Linked DNA regions of Shinella zoogloeoides. The protein of the gene in region 1 interacts with the protein of each later gene in a pairwise test. Links are inferred from orthologs where the notes say so. Each region holds a gene or a part of one and is shown on either strand. Other genes may lie near its edges. The genes, in order: ung and Q9316_RS06780.

Region 1 (11,684 bases):
TGGATCGAGCGGATCGCCGACCTTCACCTTCCTGGCCAGTTCCGCGACGCGCGCCGTGACCTCGTCGGCGATGGACTTGTGCAGGATCAGCCGCGAGCCTGCATTGCAGCACTCGCCGGCATTGAAATAGGCGCCGAAGACGGCCGCGTCGATGAACTCGTCGAGATTGGCGTCGGGAAAGACGATCTGCGGGTTCTTGCCGCCGAGCTCCAGCGATACCTTCTTCAGGGTCTGCGCCGCATTGGCCATAGTGAGCCGGCCGACGCCGGTGGAGCCGGTGAAGGAGACCATGTCGACATCCGGATGCGTCGTCATCGGCGCGCCCACTTCCGGGCCGGTGCCGGTGACGATGTTGACGACGCCCGAGGGCACACCGGCCTCGATGAGGATTTCGCCAAGCACGAGCGTTGAGCCGGAGGTCAGTTCCGAGGGCTTGACGACCGTCGTGCAGCCGGCGGCGAGCGCGAAGGGCAGCTTCTGGCTGACGATCAGGAAGGGGAAGTTCCAGGGCGTGATGATCGAGACGACGCCGATCGCCTCGCGCAGCACGACACCGAGCGTGCCTTCGCCGAGCGTGTTGTAGCTTTCGCCGTGCAGGTCGCGGGCGAGCGCCGCCGCATAGCGCCAGATATCGGCCGCGCCGGCAAGTTCAGCCTTCGCCTGGCTGATGGGCTTGCCGCTCTCGATGCAGTCGAGGAAGGCGAGATCGTCGGCGCGCGCGGCGATGAGATCGGCGGCCTTGAGCAGGATGTTGGAGCGCTCGGCGCCCGTCATGTTCGGCCATGGGCCTTCATCGAAGGCTTTGCGGGCCGCCGCGATGGCGCGCTCGGCATCGGCCGTCGTGCCGGCAGGATAGCGGCTGACGACGATGCCGTGGCCGGGGGCGATGCGTTCGAGCGGGCTGCCTGCGCCGTCTGCCCAGACGCCGTCGATCAGCATGCGGAAATCGCGTGCCTTGAAGTTGTCGAGCGCCTTCGGTTTCACATGCGCGGTCATCACCATTCTCCCTTGAAGTCTGCGGGGCGTTTCCCGGTGAAGGCGGCGACGCCTTCCTTGAGGTCCCCGGTCTTGGCGACGAGGATGGAGCCGAGGGCTTCCACCGCCGCGCCGTTGTCTTCGCCGTTCGCGACTGAAATCATCAGCTTGGAAATCTCCGTTGCCGCCGGCCCGCGCGCGGCGATGCGCGCCGCATAGGCCTTGGCTGCGTCCACGGCCGTTCCGGTCTCCACGACCTGATCGACGATGCCGAGCGCCGCGGCTTGCTCGGCCGTCAGCACCTCGCCACCCAGCAGCATGCGCCGCACGGCTTGCGCGCCGAACCGCTTCACCAGCCGCTGCGTGCCGGACCAGCCGGGCACCATGCCGAGGCCGGCTTCCGGCAAGCCGATCTTCACCTGGGTTTCGGCGATGCGGATATCCGCGGCGGCGGCAAGCTCCAGCCCGCCGCCCAGCGCATGGCCGTTGACGGCGGCGACCAGCGGCATGCGCAGCGTCGCGAGACGCTCGAAGACGCGGTGGCCGAAGCGCACCCAGGCATGGCCGAATTCGTTCGCTTCCATGCCGGCCCAGGCGCGGATATCGCCCCCGGCCGAAAAGGCCTTGCCCTCGCCGGTGAGGATGGCGACGCGCACGGCGGTATTGGCCTCGACGTCGTCGCAGGCGGCCGACAATTCTTTCAGCATGTCGATGTCGAAGGCGTTCAGCTTTTCCGGCCGCGCGACTGTTATCATCGCGATGGCGCCGTCGATGGTGATGCGGATGCGCGGTTCAGCCATGGTTCGCTCCCGCGAGCCGGCGCTCTGCTTTTTCCGGCAGCGCCAGGCCGATCGGCGCATCGGCAAAGAGCGCCGCGTCCATCACCTTCAGGTCCGGCGAGACGATGAGGTCGAATTCCGACTGGTCGAGGATATGCGCCTGGAGATCGACGCCCGGCGCGATCTCGGTCAGCATGATGCCGTCGGGCGTCAGCTTCATCACGCAGCGCTCGGTGACATAGGTGATGTCCTGCCCCTGCGCCACGCCGCGCGGGCCGGAGAAGGTGACGTGCTCGACGGCGTTGACCAGCTTCTTCAGCTTGCCTTCCTTCTCGATGACGAGCCTGCCGTCCGCGACGGCGAGTTTGGCGCCGGCATTGAACATGCCGGAGAAGACAACCTTCTTCGCCCGCGCCGTGATGTCGACGAAGCCGCCGCAGCCGGCCGTCACATGCGGGCGGAAGGAGAGCTTCGAGACGTTGACGGAGCCGTCCCTGCCGATCTCCAGGAAGGACAGCAGCGAAGCATCGAAGCCCGCGCCCTGGAAATAGGTGAACTGGTAGGGCGAGGGCATGAAGGCATCGGCATTGGAGGCGCAGCCGAAGGCGAAGTCGAGCAGCGGCACGCCGCCGACCGCGCCCTGCTCGATCACCCAGGTGACGGCCCCGTGCAGGCCCTCTTCCATCAGGATGCGCGGCACGTTGGCGGAAATGCCGAAGCCGAGATTGACGGCGCTGCCGGCTTCCAGCTCCTGCGCGACGCGGCGGGCGATGACCTTCTGGATGTTGAATTCCGGCACGCGGAAGCTGTCGAGCGGGCGGAAGATCTCGCCCGAGATGGCGGGATCGTAGAGCGTCTGCGTCGTCTGCTTCTGGTCCGGATCGACCACGATATAGTCGACCAGCACGCCCGGCACGCGCACGTCATGCGGCTTCAGCGAGCCTTCCTTGGTGATGCGCTTGACCTGCGCGATGACGATGCCGCCATTGTTGCGGGCGGCGAGCGCCTGGTCGAGCCCGCCGAGCGTGGCTCCCTCGTGCTCGTAGGTGAGGTTGCCGCGCTCGTCCGCCGTCGTGGCGCGGATGATGGCGACTTGCGGGGCGATCGCCTTGAAATAGAGCCATTCCTCGCCGGCGAAGGTGATCTTCTCCACCACCGGCTTGCTGGCGGCGGCGGCATTCATCGCGCAGCCCTCGCGGGTGGGATCGACGAAGGTGTCGAGGCCAACCTTGGTGATGACGCCGGGGCGCTTGGCGGCGGCTTCGCGGTGCATGTCGAAGAGGATGCCGGAGGGGATATTGTAGGCGGGAATCTCGTTGCCGGTGATCATCTGCCAGATCAGCGGCGGTTCGGAGGAAGAGGGGCCGGACGGATAGGACCCGGCAAGCACCTTGGCGAGCAGCCCCTTCTTCGCGATGTAGTCGATGCCCTTGATGCCGCTCATGTCGCCGGCGGCGATGGGATGCAGCGTCGTGATGTTCCGCGGATGGCCGGTCTCCTCGAAGCGCTCGCCGATCGCTTTCAGCGTCAGGTCGGGGCAGCCGAGGCCGGAGGAGGAGGAGACCGAGACGACGGCGCCGTCTGGAATGAGGTCTGCCGCCTGGCGCGGGGTGATATGCTTGTTCATTGCTTCAGTATCCGGTTTCGATGCGGACGGTCCTGCCCGTGCGGGCGGCCTCGACGACGGCAAGGCCGGTCGCCAGCGACCAGACGCCGTCCTCGCCGGCGGCAGAGGGCTGCCCCTTGCCGGCGACGGCGGCGTGGAAGGCGGAAAGGGCGGTCTCGTAGAGATTTTTATGGTCGAGCGGCAGGGCGTGCTCACCGCTTGCATCGCGCAGCGTCACCGTGCCGGTGGCGCGCTGCGTCATCACGTTGCGGCCGATCAGCGAGCCCTCCGTGCCGTGCAGTTCGAGGCCTGTCTCGGCGAATTTCGTGGTGAAGCCGTCATGGAACTGGGCGATGACGCCGTTCCTGAAGCGCATCACGCCCATCACGGCATCCTCCAGCCCGGCCTTGCCCATGCCGCCGGCCTGCGAGAAGGCGATGGCCTCCACCGGGTCGTCGTCGAGGATGAAGCGCAGCGTATCGGCATCGTGCACGGTGATGTCGAGGATCACCCCGCCGCCGGCTTCCGGCTTGTCGAGCCGCCAGCCTTGCAGATGCGGCGGCAGGTAGACGGCGTGGAAGACGCGGGCGGCAAGCGGCGTGCCGATGCGTCCGGCCTTGATGGCCTCGCGCATCGCCCGGTGCGTCGCCGCATTGCGCAGGTGATGGTTGGTCGCCATGACGACGCCGGCATCCTTCGCGGCCTTCACCATGGCGCGGGCATCTTCGAGCGACATGGCAAGTGGCTTTTCGCACAGGATATGCTTGCCGGCTTTGGCGGCGGCGAGGGCCTGGTCGCGGTGCAGCTCGTTGGTGGTGGAGATGTAGACGGCGTCGACATCGGGATCGTTCACGAGGTCGTCGAGCGACGTCACCGCCTTCGTGATGCCCTGCTCGTCCGCATAGGCCTTGCCGCGCTCGGCGCTCGTGCTCATGACGGAAACGACCTCGCCGCCCGTCGCGCGGATCGCGCCGATCACCCATTCCTTGGCGATCGTGCTCGCCCCGATCAGTCCCCACCGCGTCATGCCGACTTCCTCTTCGTCTTCTGGCCGGCGCCGCAGCTCTGGCGCACGACGAGGCGCACGGAGCTGACGATCGCCTCGGGCTCCACCCGGCCCGTGTTGATCTGTTTCAGGAGCAGTTGCGCGGCGCGCCGGCCCATGCCCTGCGGATCGACGGAGACCGTTGTCAGCGCCGGCACGGCGGTTTCCGCCTCGATCACATCGTCGAAACCCACCACGGCGAAATCGCGGGCGGGCTCCTTGCCGGCGGCGCGCAGGCCGTCGCAGACGCCGAAGGCGGCCGCGTCGTTGAAGCAGAGGGCGGCGGTCGGCTGGTCGGGCAGCAGAAGCGCGCGCTCGATGGCCGCGACGCCGCCAGCGCGCGAGGCCGCCGAACCGATGACGAGCGTATCGGGCGCATCGAGGCCGGCTTCCGCCAGCGCGTCGCGCCAGCCCTCCACGCGCTCGGTGAAGACCGTGGTGTTGGGTATGCCGCCGAGGAAGGCGATGCGGCGATGGCCGAGCGAGATGAGATGACGCACCGCATCCTTTGCGCCGGCATAGTTGTCGGAAAACAGCGAGGAGACCTTTGCGCCGACCACGTTGCGCACCACGGCGACGACGGGGATGCCGCTGGCGGCGAGCGGCTTGAGGTCCGCCGCCTCCGTGCCGCGAGCCGGCGAGATGATGAGGCCGGAAATGCCGTGCTCGCGCATCGAGGCGATGACCTCGCGCTGGCGGTCGATGTTCTCGGCGGAATTCGACAGGAACTGCACGTAGCCGGCGGACTGCATGACCATGTCCATGCCGACCGCCAGCTCCGCGAAGAAGGAGTTGGTGAGGTCGTTGACGATGATGCCGATGATCCGCGAGGAGGCCGACTGGCGCAGGTTCGCCGCGCCGCGATTGTAGACATAGCCGAGCTCGCGGATAACGGCGTTCACCTTGGCGCGGGTCGCCTCGTTGACGAGCGGACTTGCCTGCAGGACGAGCGAGACGGTCGACTTCGACACGCCGGCGGCGCGCGCAATGTCGACGACTGTCACCCGGCTCTTGTTCACGTCCATTCCTCCCTGGGCGGGTGCTCCTGTCCCGCTTGTTGTCGGTAATTAATTGGATCGTTCCAAATTTGTCAAGCGGGATCGGCATATTTGTTGAAGCGGGTTTACCGGTCTCTAACACCGGCGGTTGGCGTATCAGCAGCCCTTTTGCGTCGTTGATCGCTCCCTTTGATGAAGCTTTCAAAATTCATCTTGAAATTTGGAACGATCTAAATTATTGCCTGACAAGACCTTCGGGAGGACTCCATGCCGATCAGCCTTTCCCTGCCGCGCGCCGATGGCGGCGTCGAAGCCTATTCGCTCGTGGGCACGCCCACGGAGCGCCCGGCCGCCGCGCCGGCCTTCAACCGCATCGCCTATGCCGCCGCCCATGTGGTGTCCGATCCGCGCCGCGACATGCGGCCGTGGGAGGCGCCGGCGGTCGACTGGGAAGCTACGCTGGCCTTCCGCCATCATCTCTGGTCGCTCGGCTTCCGCATCGCCGAGGCGATGGACACGGCGCAGCGCGGCATGGGGCTCGACTGGGCCGGCGCGCAGGAGCTGATCCGCCGCTCGCTCGCCGATGCGAGGACCGTGCCGGGCGCCGATCTTGCCTGCGGCGCGGGCACGGACCATCTCAACCCGGCCGACGCCCGCTCGCTGGACGACGTTATCAGGGCTTATGAGGAGCAGGTCGGTTTCGTGGAAAAGCACGGCGGCCGGGCGATCATGATGGCGAGCCGCGCGCTCGCCCACCTCGCGCAGTCGCCGGACGATTACCGCAAGGTCTACGGCCGCATCCTCGGCCAGGCGAAGGACAAGGTGGTGCTGCACTGGCTCGGCGACATGTTCGATCCGCAGTTGAGGGGTTATTGGGGTTCGGACAGTTTCGAGCCGGCCTTGGACGCCGTGCTGTCGATCATCGCGGAGAACCGCGACAAGGTCGAGGGCATCAAGATTTCCCTGCTCGACAATGCCTGTGAAGTGGCACTGCGCGACCGGCTGCCCGACGGCGTTCTCTGCTTCACCGGCGATGATTTCAACTACGCCGAACTGATCGAGGGCGACGGGCGCAAATACAGCCACGCCCTGCTCGGCATCTTCGATGCGGTGGCGCCGCAGGCTTCGAAGGCGCTGGCCTCGCTCGCATCGGGCGATGTCGCCACCTTCCGCGCCGTCATCGAGCCCACCGTGCCGCTGTCGCGAAAAATCTTCGAGGCGCCGACGCAATATTACAAGGCGGGCGTTGTCTTCCTCGCCTGGCTGAACGGCCATCAGGCTCATTTCACCATGCCGGCTGGCATGCAGTCCGCCCGCGGCGTCCTGCACTATGCCGATGTCTTCCGCCTCGCCGACCGGGCGAACGTGCTCGACAGGCCGGAACTTGCCGCTACGCGCATGAAAAACCTGATGGCAGTGCTCGGCGTCGCGCAAGATTAGCTGTGGATGACCGGTCCTCGCGCCGGTCCTCGCCGTCATCCGGCGCTAAACTCGCCAGCTCAAGACAGGATGGGAGCAGACGATGGCGGCAAGCGAGGTAAAGGTCGGCGAGAGCTGGAAGGCGCCGCTGGCGGCCGAATTCTCCAGCCCCTATATGGCCGAGCTGAAAGCCTTCCTGCTGGAGCAGAAGCAGGATGGCCGGCGCATCTTCCCGAAGGGCGCGGAATATTTCCGCGCGCTCGACCTGACGCCGCTCGACGAGGTGCGCGTCGTCATCCTCGGGCAGGATCCCTATCACGGGGAGGGGCAGGCGCATGGCCTGTGCTTTTCCGTGCAGCCCGGCGTGCGCATCCCGCCCTCACTGGTCAATATCTACAAGGAAATGCAGGAAGACCTTGGCATCCCGCCGGCCCGTCACGGCTTTCTGGAGCACTGGGCCAAGCAGGGCGTGCTGCTGCTCAACAGCGTGCTGACGGTGGAAATGGGCCGCGCCGCCTCGCATCAGGGCAAGGGCTGGGAGCGGTTCACCGATGCGGTCATCCGGGCCGTCAACGAGCAGGAAAAGCCCGTCGTCTTCATCCTCTGGGGCTCCTACGCGCAGAAGAAGGCCTCCTTCGTCGATCGCAACCGCCATCTCGTGCTGCGCTCGCCCCACCCGTCGCCGCTCTCGGCGCATAACGGTTTCTTCGGCACGCGGCCGTTCTCCAAGGCGAACGAATTCCTCGAAAAGCACGGACGCAAGCCGATCGACTGGCAATTGCCGGCAACGCCACAATAGAAATTGCCCGCCGGGGCTGGTAGGCTTTTCCCATGGCATCCTCCGGCTCCGTCATCGACTGGCTTCTGGATTCGGACCCGGCGATCCGCTGGCAGGTCATGCGCGATCTGCTCGATACGCCCGAGGCCGAATGGCAGGCTGAGCGTGCCAAGGTGGAAACCGAGGGCTGGGGCGCGGCGCTTCTGTCGCATCAGGATGCGGACGGCCAATGGGCCGGCGGCGCTTTCATGCCTGCCGGCTACACGCAGGAGAAGTGGCGCGAGCTGGGCCAGGCCTGGACGGCCACCTGCTTCTCGCTGCAGCAGCTTTGCGAATTCGGCCTCGATCCGGCCTCCCTGCAGGCCCGCGAGACGATCCGGCTCGTCGGCCAGCATTCACGCTGGGATCATGACGGCCAGCCCTTCTGGGATGGCGAGGTGGAGGAATGCATCAATGCCCGCACGGTGACGGCCGGCGTCTATTTCGGCGTCGACGTTTCGCCGATCGTCGCGCGGCTGCTTGGCGAGCGGCAGGCGGACGGCGGCTGGAACTGCGAGCGCTGCAACGGCTCCGATCGTTCCTCCTTCCACACGACGATCAATGTGCTCGAGGCGCTCCTCGCCTACGGGCGCGCAAAGGGGATAACGCCGGAAATCGCTGCCGCGCGGCGGGCGGGCGAAGAATATCTCCTCGAGCGCCGGCTTTTGCGCGGGCTGACGAGCGGCGCGGTGGTCGACGAGCGCTATCTCGCCTTTCTCTATCCGTACCGGTGGCGCTACGACGTCCTGCGCGGGCTCGATTATTTCCGGGCGGCCGGCGGCGTGCCCGATCAGCGCCTTGCGGAAGCCGTCGCGCACCTGCGCTCAAAACAGATGGCTGATGGCAGGTGGCGGCTCGACTGGTCCCTGAAGGGGCCGGTCTGGTTCGAGATGGAGACGGTGGGCGAACCGTCGCGCTGGATCACCTTGCGGGCGTTGCGCGTCCTGCGCTGGTGGAACGAAAACGCCGGCCGGTAAGGGCACCGGCCGGCGACAGGATTTTCACGGCTTTGGCGGAACGGCTTCAGCGCACCAGCGTCTCGTCCAGCAGCGCCATCACCTTCTGCGCATCGATGCCGATGCAGGCGTGCTGGCTCGGCAGGTCGTCCCAGTTGCCGGGCGGGAAGCTGCGGGCATCCGGTTTCTGGATCGTCTGGCCATCGGCGATGCCGCCGGCCACGACGCGGATCGCGCCGCTGCGGGTGGTGAAGAGTTCGGGCGCGACGAGATAGACGCAGGCGCAGCTGTCGTGCACCACCATGCCCTCGTCCTTCACATGCTGTCCGTAGAAGTCGATGTAGAACTGCGAGATGTCGGAGAGCAGCGTCAGGTGCCTGCCGTTCTCGGCGGTCAGTTCGGCGAGGCGCTTGCGCGTCATGACGGTCTTCATCGTCACGTCGAGGCCGACGACCACCACCTTCCACGGCGCGCCCATCACCACGTCGGCGGCCTCCGGGTCGCCATGGATGTTGGCCTCGGCGGCGGGGGTGATGTTGCCCGGCACGTCGAAGGCACCGCCCATGATGATGACCTGCTTGACGAGGCCGGCGATCGCGGGGTCCTCCTTCAGCGCATAGGCAAGGTTCGACATGCGGCCGACGGCGATCAGCGTCACCTCGCCGGGATTGGCCCGGACGGTCTCGATGATGAAGCGGTGCGCCGGGCGCGGATCGACCGGCAGGTCGATTACCTCGGGCACGTCGATATTGCCGAGCCCGTCATGGCCGTGGATCATCACCGGCCAGTCGATCGGGTTGCGCATCGGATTGTAGGTCTTGCCCTCGCCGCGCGCGACCGGCGCGGCAATGCCCCATTCGCGCTTCAGGAACAGCGCGTTGCGCGTCGTCGTCTCGATGGAGGCATTGCCGAAGACGGTGGTGATGCCGATCAGGTCGATCTCGGGATGATTGTGCAGGAACAGCAGCGCCATGGCGTCGTCGACGCCGGGATCCGTGTCAAAAATAACCTTGTGCATGGTTGGTCACTTTCTTTTTGTTTTTATAGGGCTTTTGTCGTCGTTCAGCAGATCGCGCGCTTACTGGAAGCGGGCGATGGAGAAGGGGGCGAGCGCGCTCTCGCCTTCGCCGGAAAGCAGCCGGGCGACGTGGCGGCCGGTCGTCGCCGACAGCGTCAGGCCGAGATGGCCGTGGCCGAAGGCAAAGGCGATGCGCGGGTCCTGCGGATGCAGGCTGATGACCGGCAGCGTGTCGGGCGTCGATGGGCGTCGGCCCATCCATTCCGTGCCGCCTTCTTCCTGAAGGTCGGGCACGTAGCGGCGCATCTTCCGGCGCATGGCGGCGGCGCGCTTGTAGTTGGCCGGCGCTTCCGGCGAGGCGAGCTCGACCGCGCCGCCGATGCGCAGGGCGTTTTCGAAGGGCGTCGCGACGAAGCCGTGCTCGGAGAAGAACACCGGCATTTCCAGCGTGGTCGAGGGGTTCATGAAGGTCGTGTTGTAGCCGCGCTCGGTCTCCAGCAGCACCTTCAGGCCGAGATCGGCGACGAAGCGGCGCGACCAGACGCCGGCCGTTATCGCCAGCCTGTCGAAGGTGAATTCCCGGCCGCCCTCCGTGCGCACGACCACGCCGTCCTGGGTCTGCCGCACCGAGGAGACGGTGGCGTCGAGCAGCGTCGCGCGCTCACGCAAGGCCGCCTGCAGCCGGCGCAGGAAGGTCAGCGGATATTCGAAGGTCTTGTAGCCGTCGTTGAAGGTGGCGCCGGCAAAGGCGCCTTGCAGCGCCGGCACGCGGCGGCGGGCTTCCTCGACATCCAGCTTCTCGGCATTGCAGCCGACCAGCCTGGCGTTTTCCGCTTCATGGGCGAATGCCTTGTCGCGCGCCGAAAGGCTGTCGAACACCGTCAGGGCGCCGGTGTCGCGGATATGGCCGGAAATGCCGGCGAAGGTGCCGAGGCGGATATGGTCGGCCTCGGCGGTCTTCATGAGATAGAGCATGGCCGCGCGGCTTTCCGCCGCCTTGCCGGCGCGGGCGGAGAGCAGGAATTTCAGGAGCCAGGGCGTCAGCGCCGGCAGGTCCTGCCAGCGCACGGTGAGGGGCCCGAGCGGATCTAGCAGCCATTTCGGCACGGAGAGCAGCATGTCCGGCCGGGCGAGCGGATCGATTTCCGGCACGGCGAGGATGCCGGCATTGCCGACCGAGGCCGGCAGGCCGCCGGCATCCCGTTCGAGGATGGTGACGCTGTGGCCCTGTTCCATGAGATTGAGCGCTGTGGCGCAGCCCATGAGGCCACCGCCGACGATACCGATATGCGCCATGCCGTCCCGTTGCCGCTCTGTTTTCGTTGCAGTCCGCCGCCCGCGAAGCACGGCCGGCCATTTGCGCCGGACGATAGACGGAAACCGGATGGCTGTCGACAGAGTGAAAGCCGCGCCGGATCAGGCCTCCCTGCGGGCATCGATCGCCGGCCTGCGGCTCGCCAGCACCTGGCGCAGGAAGGCGAACACGAAGACGATGGTCATCAGGAGCACGATGGTGGGCGCGGGCGCGCTGTCGAGCATGAAGCTCAGCCAGATGCCGAGGAAGGTGGCCCCGACGGCGACGGCGACGGCGACCATCAGCATGCTCGGGAAGCGCCGGGTGAGCAGGGCGGCGATGGCGCCCGGGGCCACCAGCATGGCGATGGCCAGGATGATGCCGACCGCCTTCAGGGCGCCGACCACGACGAGCGAAAGCACGGTGAGCAGGCCATAGTGCAGCAGCTTCACCGGCAGGCCGATGGCCGAGGCGTGCTGCCGGTCGAAGGCATGCACCAAAAGGTCCTTGCGGAAGAAGAGGATGAAGGCGGTCGACGCGCTGGCGATCGCCGCCGTTTCCACGAGATCGGAGACGGCGATGCCGAGCATGTCGCCGAACAGGATGTGGTCGAGGTGGATGTCCGGCTGGATCTTCACGTAGAGCACGAGGCCGAGGGCGAACATGCCGGAAAAGACGATGCCGAGGATCGTGTCCTCCTTCACCCGGCTGTTGTCCTTGAGATAGCCGGCGGCAAGCGCGCAGAACAGGCCGGCGACGAAGGCGCCCGCCGCGAAG
Region 2 (11,779 bases), 1.8 Mb from region 1 along the record:
CAACGGGGAATGTCGACCGTTGGCACGACCTAACAAATGTCGGCGTTGGCGTAAGTCAGGTTCTTCCCCTTGTGGTTACCTCTCTACTCGCGCCGGCGGGTAGTCTTCTAATATTTGAACAGCCAGAGCTTCACCTGCACCCCCGCGTCCAAGCGCGTCTTGCCGACTTCTTTATTTCGCTAGCCCTCAGCGGAAAGCAGATGATACTTGAAACCCATAGTGAATACCTAATCGACCGGTTACGCTTGAGGATCGCCCTTGCCGAGCGTGACGACGTTCGCCATCTGGTCAACATTCTGTTCACGGAGAAGCATGACGGGAAAAGTGAAATTAGACCGATCGAGGTGTCTGAGTTCGGTGCAATTTCAAACTGGCCAAAAGATTTCTTTGACCAAAGTCAGAACGACGTAGCACGGCTCATCAAAGCGGCCGCTCGGAAGCGGGCCAATAAGAGCAATAAGCAATGAGTATAATTTACCTTGATACCGCGATATTGGCCGTTCCAAATTATGCAGTTGACGCAAAAACTGGACAGGAAATAATAGATAGATTAATTCATTTCTCTGATATTACTGACCAAGAACTACCATTAAAGCTAGTAATCTCAGATTATGCGGAAGAAATTCTATGGGGTCAAAATCTTGGCCCAGACTACGAGCAAATTGACCAGTTTCTAGAAATAATGGAGCTAAAGCATATATATTCAACACATGATCTTTTGCAGAGATATCATACTATTCTACAAATATGCTTGAGGGCGTCAGAAGCAAGCCCTATTGATGCGAAGTCTGTTAGCGATTTTCGCTCGGATCCGGCGCTTCCAGATCTATCGCCAACTCAAATGATGCACGAAACACAAAGGATTTTTGCTAGCGCTGCCGCGGTGTCTACACTGTCACAGCGGATTTGGGTCGGCTCGGCATTCGACAGTTCAACTGAAGAGCGGTTCGATATTGAAGCTCAACTTGATGAATTTGGAGGATGCCACTGCGAGATGATGGATAAACCACCGATAAAAGTGGCTAGCCCTGTTGTTGCGTTGACACACCTGCGCAACATCGTATCCGCTGAGTTCGCGGATTACACTTGGCGTTCCGCTCGCAACGCTAGCGATCTCCACTTTGCAATAACTTTAGGTGCGCTAGCGCTTCAGATTGCCGGAGGCGAAGAGCTTAGCTATGGAAAGCTCAAGCCGTTCGCGCTTGGCTCGGAGTTTGCCGCAAGTCTGGAAGGCGTGGAATGCGCTCGGGACGGGCGCTTTTCATCGACACTCCGAGAACTCTGCAGCCAGATTGTGGCTGGGAAATGCAGCCGTCAAATTAATCCTTTTAGTCTTACTGGCCAATATTCAAGGGACTTCGACGGAGCAAAGGCTTGGCGCACCCACGTCACTAATGGGGGGCTGGCGCTGCGACTTATGCATTGGGCCACGGAAGATATGATTGAGTTTGCGAACGTGGATGTAAAGAAAGGCGAGAAAATCGAGAAAGGGGCTACGCGCCCGGCGGCCGCATTGAACTTCAGCAATCACTTCGGATGAGTGGATGAAAATGCTGACGCGTTCTCTAGGCTGTTAAACGCTTCGCGATCTTTGCAACAGTTGCACGGGATGCACCTGTTACGCTCTGGACCTGGGACCAAGACATTCCGGCCCTCAGCATGGAGGCAATACCTGCGTTGCGCTTGACGTCCTCGACGCGGCCACGATAGCGGCCTTCTGCCTTGGCTTTAGCTTGCCCTTGCGCCTGTCGGCACCGACGATCGTCGTAATCCTTTCGAGCTACGGCAGCGAGGACATCCAACATCATGGAATTGATAGCGCTGAACATCCTTCCGGTGAAATCGTCGGAAGGCGCTGCCAACATCCATGATGTAGGAAGATCAAGAGCGACCACTCGCACCTGCCGGGCGTCGAGTTCTCCTCGAAGGTTCTGCCAGTCCGATGCAGTTAGACGCGACAGGCGATCCACCTGCTCGATTAGAAGGATGTCGCCGGGCCGGGCATCCGATAGAAGACGGAACAGTTCGGGACGGGCGAGTTTCGCGCCGCTTTCGTTCTCCACATATGTAGATGCAATAATTAGGCCCCGCTCTTCTGCAAACGCCTCAAGCTGAGCGCGTGCGCGGGTAGCGTCCTGTTCATCAGTTGACGCGCGGAGATAAGCTCGGGCGAGCATGGAAACCTCTTCGGTTTAGTTAGGGTGGTTTCCATAATGGCGGTTTATTTTAGATAGTCAAACGCTCAAAATGAACCAGATAAATGCTGGTTCAGGATCAGCACACCTCAACTAAACCATTGATCATAACCGAGGATATTTCTACCTAGACCTGAATTCCACGTCTCCACGAGGTTGTGAAATTCAACGTTTGTATCAATGATCGGCGTTCTCTTCACCGTCAGGTTCACCTCGCACGACGCGGATTAACCTACGGAACTCGCTGTCATCGCTGCTGTTCTTCCATCGATTTACGAACCGACACACAATTTGCAAGTTGTCCTTCTCATAGTGGCCGCTACTGTCGATCCTGTCGAGTGAGCACAGCATTTCCCTGTCATCCTCGTCACCATCATACTGGAGACGGAGGTTCGTGATGGCGCAGAGGCCGTCCTGTTCGGTGAGAAGAGCGTCGAGAAACGGCATCAACTCATGCTCAGGGATAAGAAGGTCCTTGTTCTTGACGGTCCTCAACACCTGTTGGCCGTTGGCGAAATCGACTGTGCCCTTCGCGGTTGCCGCCATGCGCCAGATCGCTTTTTGGCGAGCGTTGAATGTGGTGCCGGGGTTCTTCTTGCGCCGTTCGACCTTTGCTTTCCAATCTAGCCGGGAATGCCATGGGTTGATATCGTCGCCATCGATCAGTGCCAGGGCGTACTCGGCATTGTCGGGCTTCAGCTGCTGGAGCGTCCCTTCGGTAAACAGGAACTCCTGCGCCTTGGGGTGCAGCCCAGCCCATTCGAGCCGGTTACCTTTACGGCTCTTGTTCGACCAGGGTTGGCACGGCTTGTGGCAGATGATTACGTCGCGACGATCTCCGACAGTCTCCTTCAGCGGCTCGAAGGTCGCAGGATCGGGTCGCGAGGTTGTCCACCAGAGTTGATCCTTCTCCCGGTGTAGCCAGATGTCGCCTTCACTCTCAACGATTGTCGTCATCAGATTGAACCATCGAGAGGCAACCGGACGGGTCGGCGTTTTTCCCGCCGCCGTCTTGTGCAACTTCATACGGTTCTGAATATAGCTCTCGCGGTCGCCCGCCTCCCAAAAACCTTGCACTGCGACATCATTCGTCGTCGCGATGGTGCCGCGAGCCAGACAGTCGGGCCACGCATAATTCTCGCGTCCGAAATTAGCAATGAAGACCTTCATGTCGCCTTGGCCTGCCGGCCGCGCTTCAACTTCGGTGCGGCTCCGCGCTCAGCCCTGATCCGATCCAGTAACACGTTGGCGGGTTCGTCCTCGGGGTCTTGCGGCACGAGTTCGCCCCGGAAGGCCTTGGCGAGAACGGCCTGATCGAGACGGTCGATCAGCCTGCCGGCGCTGGTCACCTCGGAGGCGAGGCGGTCGATCTTCGAGAACGCACCCTCAATCCAATTGGCGACTTCCAATTGTCGATCTGCATCAGGATAGGCCCACGGCGCGGCCATAATGCTTCGCTGGTAGATCGCACACACACTCGTCGTCGCGCTTTTCTGCGAGTGAAGGTATGCCCGAAACTGCGGAGAGATCATCTGGTAGAAAGCAAAAGCCGGGATGACCTCCGATCTGAAGCGAAGCCTGAGTAGATTGTTGTTGTACAGATAGCCTGATGGCCTGCCGCTCCAGATCGCCACCTTTCCGACAAGTTCAAAACTATTGCGAGTATTGAACAGCAGATCGCCGTCGCGCAGCTCGTATCGGGCCATTTCTGCGGCGTCGGCATTTACTAGCGTGAGATCATCGTCATTCCACCGACCATCTAGATCGTAGTGGTTCATTCGAATGTAGGGCACGCCATGAATGGTTGACTGATCGCTCTTCCCGCGAACAAGCCCTATCAGCGCATCCGTCAAAACATTTTCGAGTTGAACCTGCCGCCACTCCGCCATTTCAACGGAATTGAAAGCTGCCGCGAGCACGGCCTGCTTGTACTTCTCGACGAGGCGGGGGATGTGGTCGAGGTGATCGCGGGCCCGTCTGGATTTGCCGCTGAGGCTGTCGATCTTCGCCACAATCCGCCGCTGTTCGGGGAGTGGTGGGAGGGGAACGAGGGTCTCTAGGACTTCGGATTTGCTTAATTCAACCTGATTGGTCGAGCCGGACTGCATCTCATCGAGCTTCGACTGGACTAATGGCGATTGGATAAGCCGGTGTAGGTACTCAGGCAATGTCGCTGGGTTCGTCCGAACAATCGTAACATGGCTATCTGCAACGGCACGTGGGGCCGTCACTAGTGGCCGGAAAATCGCAGCACGACCTATCGTTCCGGTGCCGGTTGAGTTCCAGAGAATGTCACCGTCAACTAAGAAACGCTCTGCCGTCCACGATGCCCACTGAGACGCGTCAACATACTTGAGGTAAGCCTCATTAACACCGGTCCAGCGAACGCACTTCTGGTTTATCACCGGGAGATCGCTATGGGACGCGTATTTTGGGGACTTGCCTCGCTGAACATACTCGGTCACATCTTCAATCGTGGCTTCGGCCCAGCCTTGTGGCAGCTTACTCATTCAGCCGCCTCCGCGATGGCAGCGGCCTCCTCGACGCTATCCGGCTCGATTTCCTCCGACAGTGCCTCGATCTCTTCAAGAGCGGCCTTGAGGTGGCCGATGATGGCGGCCGCGATGTCCTCCGGCTCGGTCAGCGCCTCCTCGGCTTCGGCCTCGGTATCGCGCAGCCATGCGATGTCGAGATTGTCGTTGCGGGCGGTGATCGCTTCTCGGGTAAACATGCGCCAGCGGCTATCCTCGGCCTCATCCTTCCGCCCGGCCCTGCCGTTCGGATCGGAACCATAGGCGGTCTCGAACTCGGCGAAGTCGGCCACGGTCAGCGGGCGGGTCTTGCCGAAGGCAGGCATGTTGGCCCGCATGTCATAGACCCACACGACGCTGGTATTGCCCTTGTCGGTCTTACCGCGCTGGAAGAACAGCACGTTGGTCTTGACGCCCTGTGCATAGAAGATGCCAGTCGGCAGGCGCAGGATCGTGTGCAGGTCGCAAAGCTCCATCAACCAGGTACGCAGACGCCGCCCGGTATTGTCCTCGAACAGCACATTGTCCGGCACGACCACAGCAGCGCGGCCACCGGCTTTGAGGGCGCGGACGATGTGCTCGACGAAGGCAAGCTGCTTGTTCGATGTGTCCGCCGTCACCGAGAAGTCGGAACGGGTTGGGCGACCGCCGCCCTTTTTGGTGCCGAACGGCGGATTGGTCAGGATCAGATCGGCCTTGGGCAATGCCTCGCCATCCGGCGACAGCGTGTCGATGTTCACCACGCCGCCCTCGACGCCGTGCAGCAGCAGGTTCATCATGCAGAGCCGATGCGTGTCCGGCACAAGCTCACCGCCGACGAAGGCATTGTTGCGCTGGAAGTGCGCCTGCTCGGGCGAGAGCTTGTAAAGATCGTCGGTGTGATCCTTGATGAAGCGGTCTGCGGCGACGAGGAAGCCCGCCGTGCCCGCTGCCGGGTCCTGCACGACCTCTCCGGGCTGCGGCTGCATCAGCCGAACGATGCAATCGATCAGCGGTCGCGGCGTAAAATACTGCCCCGCGCCGGATTTCTTGTCGGCGGCATTCTTCTCCAGCAGCCCTTCATAGAGATTGCCGAGCCCTTCCTCGCGGGCGGAGAACCAGTCAAGTTGGTCAATGTTGGAAGTCAGCGCCTTGAGGTTGGTCGGCTTCCGAAGCCGCGTCTGCGCATCGGTGAAGATCGCGCTGATCAGGCCGTCCCTGGCCTTGCCGAGATCGAGCAGCATCGCCTTGTAATAGTTGAGCTGCTCCACGCCCTCGCGCTTGGCGAGGATGCCCCAGCGATAGCCGTCAGGCAGCCGATCCTCGCGCCCCGTCTCCTCCAACATCTTCAGGAACAGCAGGTAGGTCAGCTCGGTCACGTACTCGTTGTAGGTGACGCCATCGTCACGCAGGACATTGCAGAGGCCCCAAAGCTTGGCAACGATGTCGGTGGTGGTTGTCATCAGGCGGTCTTCTTCCACATTTCTTCATTGATCCCGGCAAGGATGTTTTCAAGCTCCCCGCCGAACACCTTGTTGAGACGGTTGAACCCTCCATCGGCGATGAACGGCTCCTTGTCGATGGCCTCGCGGTCGACAATCACTTCTTTTTCGATCTGCTCACCGATCCGCGACAGCCAGCGTTTTTGCGGATCGGTCCACGAGCGGCTCGCCATAATCGAGCGCATCGCCGATCTGACGCGATCCTCGTACGGGGTCAGCGGATCGCCAATCGCCGCCTGACGCACGAAGCCGATGATCGAGGCGGCGATCTCCTCGTTCTTCGCATCCGCCCAGGCACGACGCAGATTGGCTTCCGAATAGCCCCTGCGGTCGAGCGCCAGGCGCAGCTCCTTCAGATCTGCGCGAGTGAGATCGCGGGGGCGCGTCACCACCAGCTTGAGCGCGGCGATGCTGTTCACGTTGTCGTGGACGAAGGCGGTGAAACTATCGAGGAAGTCTTCGGGCTTCTCAGCTTCGCCATAACCTCGCGTTACAGCAACAACTTCATCGCTGTGCGGCGAGATCGGCACAATACGCGGATTGCCGTCATCGCCCTGCCAATCGAGGATCGGGCCAATGGCAGCGCGGTCTGTCAACCAGGCGGAAAGTGCCGGCGCGTCGCCAGCCAGCAACCGCTGCAACATCGCTTCCGGCGTTTCGCCCGCGACAGCCTCAAACCGCTGCCGCGCATCCTCGGGCAGTTTCTTGAGACGGCGACGAAGTTTTACGGCCATCTGCTCGCGGATTGCCTCCCGCTGGTGATCGTCGGTCGCCTCGACCATCTCGCGGACAAGCTGCTCGAAGCTAATCGACGGGTTGACGACAATCGGCTTCATATCCGTTAGACCTTGCAGATGCGGATAAAGGTCGACGGCGTCGAAGATGCGGAACACCTCCTTGCCAATCTCCGGGCATTGCCGCGTCGCTCGCCCGATCATCTGTTCGTAGAGGATGCGGCTATTAACCCGGCGCAGGAAGACAAGGTTGGTGATCTTCGGTATATCGACGCCGGTGGTCAGAAGATCGACGGTGACAACGATCTGCGGATTGGCGTCGTTGCGGAACGAGCGGATCAGGGTCTGCACCTTATCGACGCTGCCGGTGATCTTCTTCACCGCCGCATCGTCGATCTCGCCGTAGGCGTCGCTGAACGCCTTCTTGATCGCATTGACCACCATGTCGGCGTGGGCATCGGTAGCAGCGAAGATCAGTGTCTTGCCAGGCAGCGCCGGGTCGATGTGCCTGGCTAGCTCTTCGGCGACCACACGGTTAAACTCCGGCGTAATCACCTGTTTGTTGAACTGCTCCACCTCAAAGTGGATTTCGTCCGGCAGCGTTGCTGTGTTGATCTCGCCGGTTTCCGGCACAAGATACTCGACCTGCTCGCCTCCAGCAAAATCGATGCCCGACCGGGCGAGCGCGGTTTCGATGCGGATCGGCGGCTCGTGGTCGATCAGATGGCCGTCGATGACAGCCTCGCGATAGGAATAGCGGAAGATCGGCTCGCCGAAAATGTCGGTGGTGTGCAGGGCTGGCGTCGCCGTCAGGCCGATCTTCACGGCGTCGAAGTATTCGAGCACCCGGCGATACTTGGAGATATAGTCGTCCTGCCCCCGGAAGCTCATTTCGGCGTCCGACATCTCCCGGTCAAGCAGATAGCCGCGATGGCACTCATCAATGACCATTAGGTCATACTGGTCGACGGGTGGAGCCTCCGAGGTGTCGGCGGCGAAGAGGACACGCTTCACCAGCCCCTGGATCGTGCAGATATGAACTTTGGTTTCCAGATCGGGCGTAACGTCTTCCAGTCCCTTGAGGCCGAAAATCTCGGCGAAGGTCTTGCCTGATACGACCTTGGTGGTCGAGAATTCACCTTCGGTCTGGTGGCCGAGGGCACTGCGATCCACGACGAAGCAGATACGGCGGAAGCGTTTGGCTGACAGCAGCCGGTAGAGCATGGCGATGGCGAGCTTGGTCTTGCCGGTGCCGGTCGCCATCGCAACCAGCATGGACCGCTGTTCGGCAGACAGTGCGGCCTCCACGGCACGGATCGCCGTTTCCTGATACGAGCGCAGAGGAAAACCAAACTCGAATGGCTTTGTTTTGAGTGTGGCAGTGGCCGTGTCGAGATCGATCTCCAAAAGCCGCGCTATGCCATCCGGCGTCAACCAGTCCACCAGCGCACGGCGATGATTGGCGCTGCGCCGGGTATCGCGAAACCAGATACCGCTTTCGGTCTCGATCTGCTTCAGATAGGAGCGGCCATTGGCGGCGAAGACGCAAGGGACCCGATGCTCCCCCCAGGGTCCACCCGCCGACACAAAGTCTGAGCTGTCCCTGATCCCGACCGAATAGCGTTCGGCCTGGTCGATGGCGGCGGAGACATTCTTGCGGCGGCGCTTCGCCTCAACGACGCCCACCAGCATAGTGCCTACGAAAAGCGCGTAGTCGGCAGGACCGCTAGCTGTGGGCCATTCGGCAATCGCCATGTTGCGCCCCTTGGCGGGACGTACACCGGCGCTGTAGCGCAGCGTTTTGGTGTCCGCTTCCCAGCCACGATCTCGAAGCTGCTGATCGATCAGGGCGCGGGTCTGGCTCTCATCGAGGTCGATCTTCGCGGCTGCCTGCTCACCGCGTTCGACAAGCTCCTGCACCTCGACGCGGGGGGCAGCTTCCGCCGCTGCCTGAATACCTGCGAGCTTGGCAGCGATGGCCTCCTTCTCCGCCGCGCTCTCCTGGGCAAGCTGTTCCCAGATCGCTCGCTCCTCCGCCTCGCGCTGCAACCGTTCCTCGACTGTCTCACGGGCGCGAGCCTGCTCCTCGGCCTCAAGGCGAGCAGCGGTGGCGGCGTCGTCACTTTCGACCACCTTGCGCCGCAGCGCATCGATCTCCCGGCGCAGTGGCGCCGTGGCATCGACAGGCTCGCGAGGCGGAACAAAGGCGCCGGGAGTGAAGCCGGGTTGCTTTCCGTATGTGCGATGGAACCAGACGCCGAGCGACCGGGCGAACTTGAGCGAGGTCAGCGCGTTGGCGTGATCGCCCTTGGCCTCGTGAACGGCGGTGTTGCCCGCTTTGCGCAGAGTATGGAAAACGTCGGCAACCTCCTTTGGGATGATCCGTTCGTAGGACAGCCGCCGCAAGGTTTCGTCAAAGGTCTCTCGCTCGTTACGGTAGGAGGCATGGCGAGCGGCGATCAACTTCGCCATGAGTTCGGCGAATTGGCGGAGCTTGACAATTGCCGTCGATGGATCGCCGCTGAAATACTGTTCAGCGAGCCCGCCCAGTGTCACAAGTCGATTGTCATGCGCCGCAAGAAAATCAAAGTTCAGTGATGCAACCATATCCGCCCCCGTGGCCGCAATCCTTGCACGAGGCCGTTAACTTTTGTCCAGCGCCAGGTGTTATTTTCGGCTCTGTTATTGAGATTTATCCCAGATGAGACCGAGCTGTTCGAGAGGTTGGGCACCGGCGGAAATCGTCGAGCAGCGTTCCGCAGTAACTGTCCAGCTTCGGCATCAAAATGTCACAACCCTGTACCAGGAGGTCAAGAACGCGCTGAAGGTGAAGCTTAATGCTTGACAATGGAGATAGCGCAAATCCGAAAATTGCGTGCAACAGGTTGCAAGATGGCGCGCCAGACTTCAATGGTGCCACTTGGTGCCAGATCGAACGACAAGTTACCGACATACCGCCACCAAGCCACATACAAAGCTGTCATTTGACGTACTCCACCGGAGAACGGATATTGGAAGCAACCATCTGAATTAACTTAACTTATCTCACCGCAGAAGAACGTGGCGATAATCACATCTCTAAATTGACATCGTAGGCGTCTCAGTTTCACCCCTGTCACGCCGACCATCCTCCTCAAAGCCTTTGCGGCGTCAATGCTCACAACCAAGTCGCGAGATAACAGTATCGGCTATGAAACCTTCTCACGCAGCCAAGATGCCAGACCGGTGTTGAGAACCGTACGCGAAGCCTCTGCGGCCCGATGAGGGTCACTCTATCCACCTTGCGGTACTCGTCTATATCGCCGGTGTGCCAGATGAAGAACATCTGATCATAGGTCTCCGGTGCCTAGCGGCAAAGCAGAAATCGTCCGCTACCGCCTCCTATGGGTTACTGACATAATGGCCCGCCTTCATCATGACCTCGACCAGCGTTGCCGTCAGGCGGTTGAGTTCGGTGTGCTGTGACGCCTGCTCTGGTGCATAGCGAGCGATCAGGTATTCCCGACGTTCCGTTAGCGCTTGAAGGTGATCGGCAGTTTTCTTGCGAAGCTTGAGCCGCGTGAAGAAAGTTGGGTCTGCGAGGTTATGCATCCGCCCGCGTATCTGCGAAGGTGCTACTCCCTCATGCCGCAGGACAGCGTTTAGATAAAGCTCGATGGCGTGAATGGCGCAAAGCCGTGCTGGCGCAAATGACAATGGATCGGGCGCGCTCGCGTGTTTAAAGAGTTCCATTGCGGCATTGTAATAGGCATTGCCGAGTTGGACGATTGCAAAGGCGCTGGCATTCTCGCCGGGATATGAGTTGGTGGATGATACAGGTTCCATATCGATACCTGAAGTTCGAGGTTCTGTGATCTGATCGCAGCCGCGATGCAGGTTCTTCGATAGAACACTGTAGGTTAAATCCACCTCAAGACGCTAAAGCTTCATGGCTTGATTGCCAGTTCGGTACCGCAGCGCTCTTTGCTCACCTCTCAACAGGCATCAAAACGTTCAGAAAAAAGGTAACCTGTACGTGAACTTTCTACGAACATTCGGTGGGACTTTTGGTGGGACTTCTCGTCGGGAAAGTCCCACCAGCCCAACTTTTTTGCCAATTCGTTCTCATTTCCCCAAAACGGGGCTTGCGTCCAAATGCCCGAGAATATAGAGGTTTGCGCGGTCCGGAATGTAGCGCAGCCCGGTAGCGCACTTGACTGGGGGTCAAGGGGTCGTGGGTTCGAATCCCGCCATTCCGACCATTTTCTCTCCTCCCTGACATATGCCGAAGTTCCCTCATGGAACTTTACGCGCCTTTTTGCGTTTCCTCGCCGCCGGCCGCTCGCGCCGGTCACCTGGAGCTTGAGGAGACACGCATGGAAGACGCAGGTATCGGCTGGATCGCGGCCATCATCATCGGCGGTGTCGCCGGTTGGCTCGCCGAGATGTTCATGAAGAGCAATATGGGCGTGCTGATGAACATCGTGCTCGGCATCATCGGCGCGGCCGTGGCCAACCTTTTGCTGGGGCTAATCGGCGTATCGCTCGGCGGCTGGCTCGGCTATCTCGTCGCCGGCTTCATCGGCGCCTGCATATTGATCGCGCTGGCGCGGGCGATCAGGCGGTAGCATCAAGCCATACGGTTTTCGAGGGCCGTCTCTTCGCGGGAAGGGGCGGCCTTTCTATTATGCGACCAGCCCGCGGTAGATGGCTTCCGTCTCGCTGATCATGCGCTCCAGGCTGTAGTCCAGGCTTCGCGCGCGAGCCGCGGCGGCGTGGCGGGCGAGGCGATCGGGATCGCAGAGCCGCAGCATGGCGCCGGCAAAATGCGCGGGGTCGTCGGCATTTTCCACCAGAAG

Evidence for each region.
Region 2: the proteins of ung (region 1) and Q9316_RS06780 interact in binary tests that used the Escherichia coli proteins (3 or more experiments, as listed by UniProt). The link is inferred for Shinella zoogloeoides from one-to-one orthologs.

The regions. Positions count from the first base shown.
Region 1 is NZ_CP132311.1:2,956,999-2,968,682, reverse strand. What follows is about bases 5,870-8,773. They hold ung (uracil-DNA glycosylase), read left to right. Parts: upstream 5,870-6,925; coding sequence 6,926-7,621; downstream 7,622-8,773. Other genes in these bases: Q9316_RS15560 (nucleoside hydrolase), read right to left, coding at 8,663-8,773; Q9316_RS15565 (squalene cyclase), read left to right, coding at 7,654-8,616; Q9316_RS15575 (dihydrodipicolinate synthase family protein), read left to right, coding at 5,870-6,843. Outside these bases: Q9316_RS15600 (aldehyde dehydrogenase family protein), read right to left, coding at 1-996; Q9316_RS15595 (enoyl-CoA hydratase/isomerase family protein), read right to left, coding at 996-1,775; Q9316_RS15590 (acyl CoA:acetate/3-ketoacid CoA transferase), read right to left, coding at 1,768-3,381; Q9316_RS15585 (Gfo/Idh/MocA family protein), read right to left, coding at 3,386-4,387; Q9316_RS15580 (LacI family DNA-binding transcriptional regulator), read right to left, coding at 4,384-5,424; more of Q9316_RS15575, read left to right, coding at 5,671-5,869; more of Q9316_RS15560, read right to left, coding at 8,774-9,613; Q9316_RS15555 (NAD(P)/FAD-dependent oxidoreductase), read right to left, coding at 9,674-10,909; Q9316_RS15550 (metal ABC transporter permease), read right to left, coding at 11,030-11,684. UniProt on the Escherichia coli protein: Excises uracil residues from the DNA which can arise as a result of misincorporation of dUMP residues by DNA polymerase or due to deamination of cytosine.
Region 2 is NZ_CP132311.1:1,168,570-1,180,348, forward strand. The notes cover bases 3,936-6,934. They hold Q9316_RS06780 (class I SAM-dependent DNA methyltransferase), read right to left. Parts: upstream 6,169-6,934; coding sequence 4,702-6,168; downstream 3,936-4,701. Other genes in these bases: Q9316_RS06775 (restriction endonuclease subunit S), read right to left, coding at 3,936-4,705; hsdR (type I restriction-modification system endonuclease), read right to left, coding at 6,168-6,934. In the rest of the region: Q9316_RS06755 (AAA family ATPase), read left to right, coding at 1-467; Q9316_RS06760 (hypothetical protein), read left to right, coding at 464-1,540; Q9316_RS06765 (recombinase family protein), read right to left, coding at 1,566-2,177; Q9316_RS06770 (hypothetical protein), read right to left, coding at 2,373-3,365; more of Q9316_RS06775, read right to left, coding at 3,362-3,935; more of hsdR, read right to left, coding at 6,935-9,548; Q9316_RS06790 (hypothetical protein), read right to left, coding at 10,323-10,766; Q9316_RS06800 (GlsB/YeaQ/YmgE family stress response membrane protein), read left to right, coding at 11,297-11,548; Q9316_RS06805 (glycosyltransferase), read right to left, coding at 11,606-11,779. UniProt on the Escherichia coli protein: The subtype gamma methyltransferase (M) subunit of a type I restriction enzyme. The M and S subunits together form a methyltransferase (MTase) that methylates A-2 on the top and A-3 on the bottom strand of the sequence 5'-AACN(6)GTGC-3'.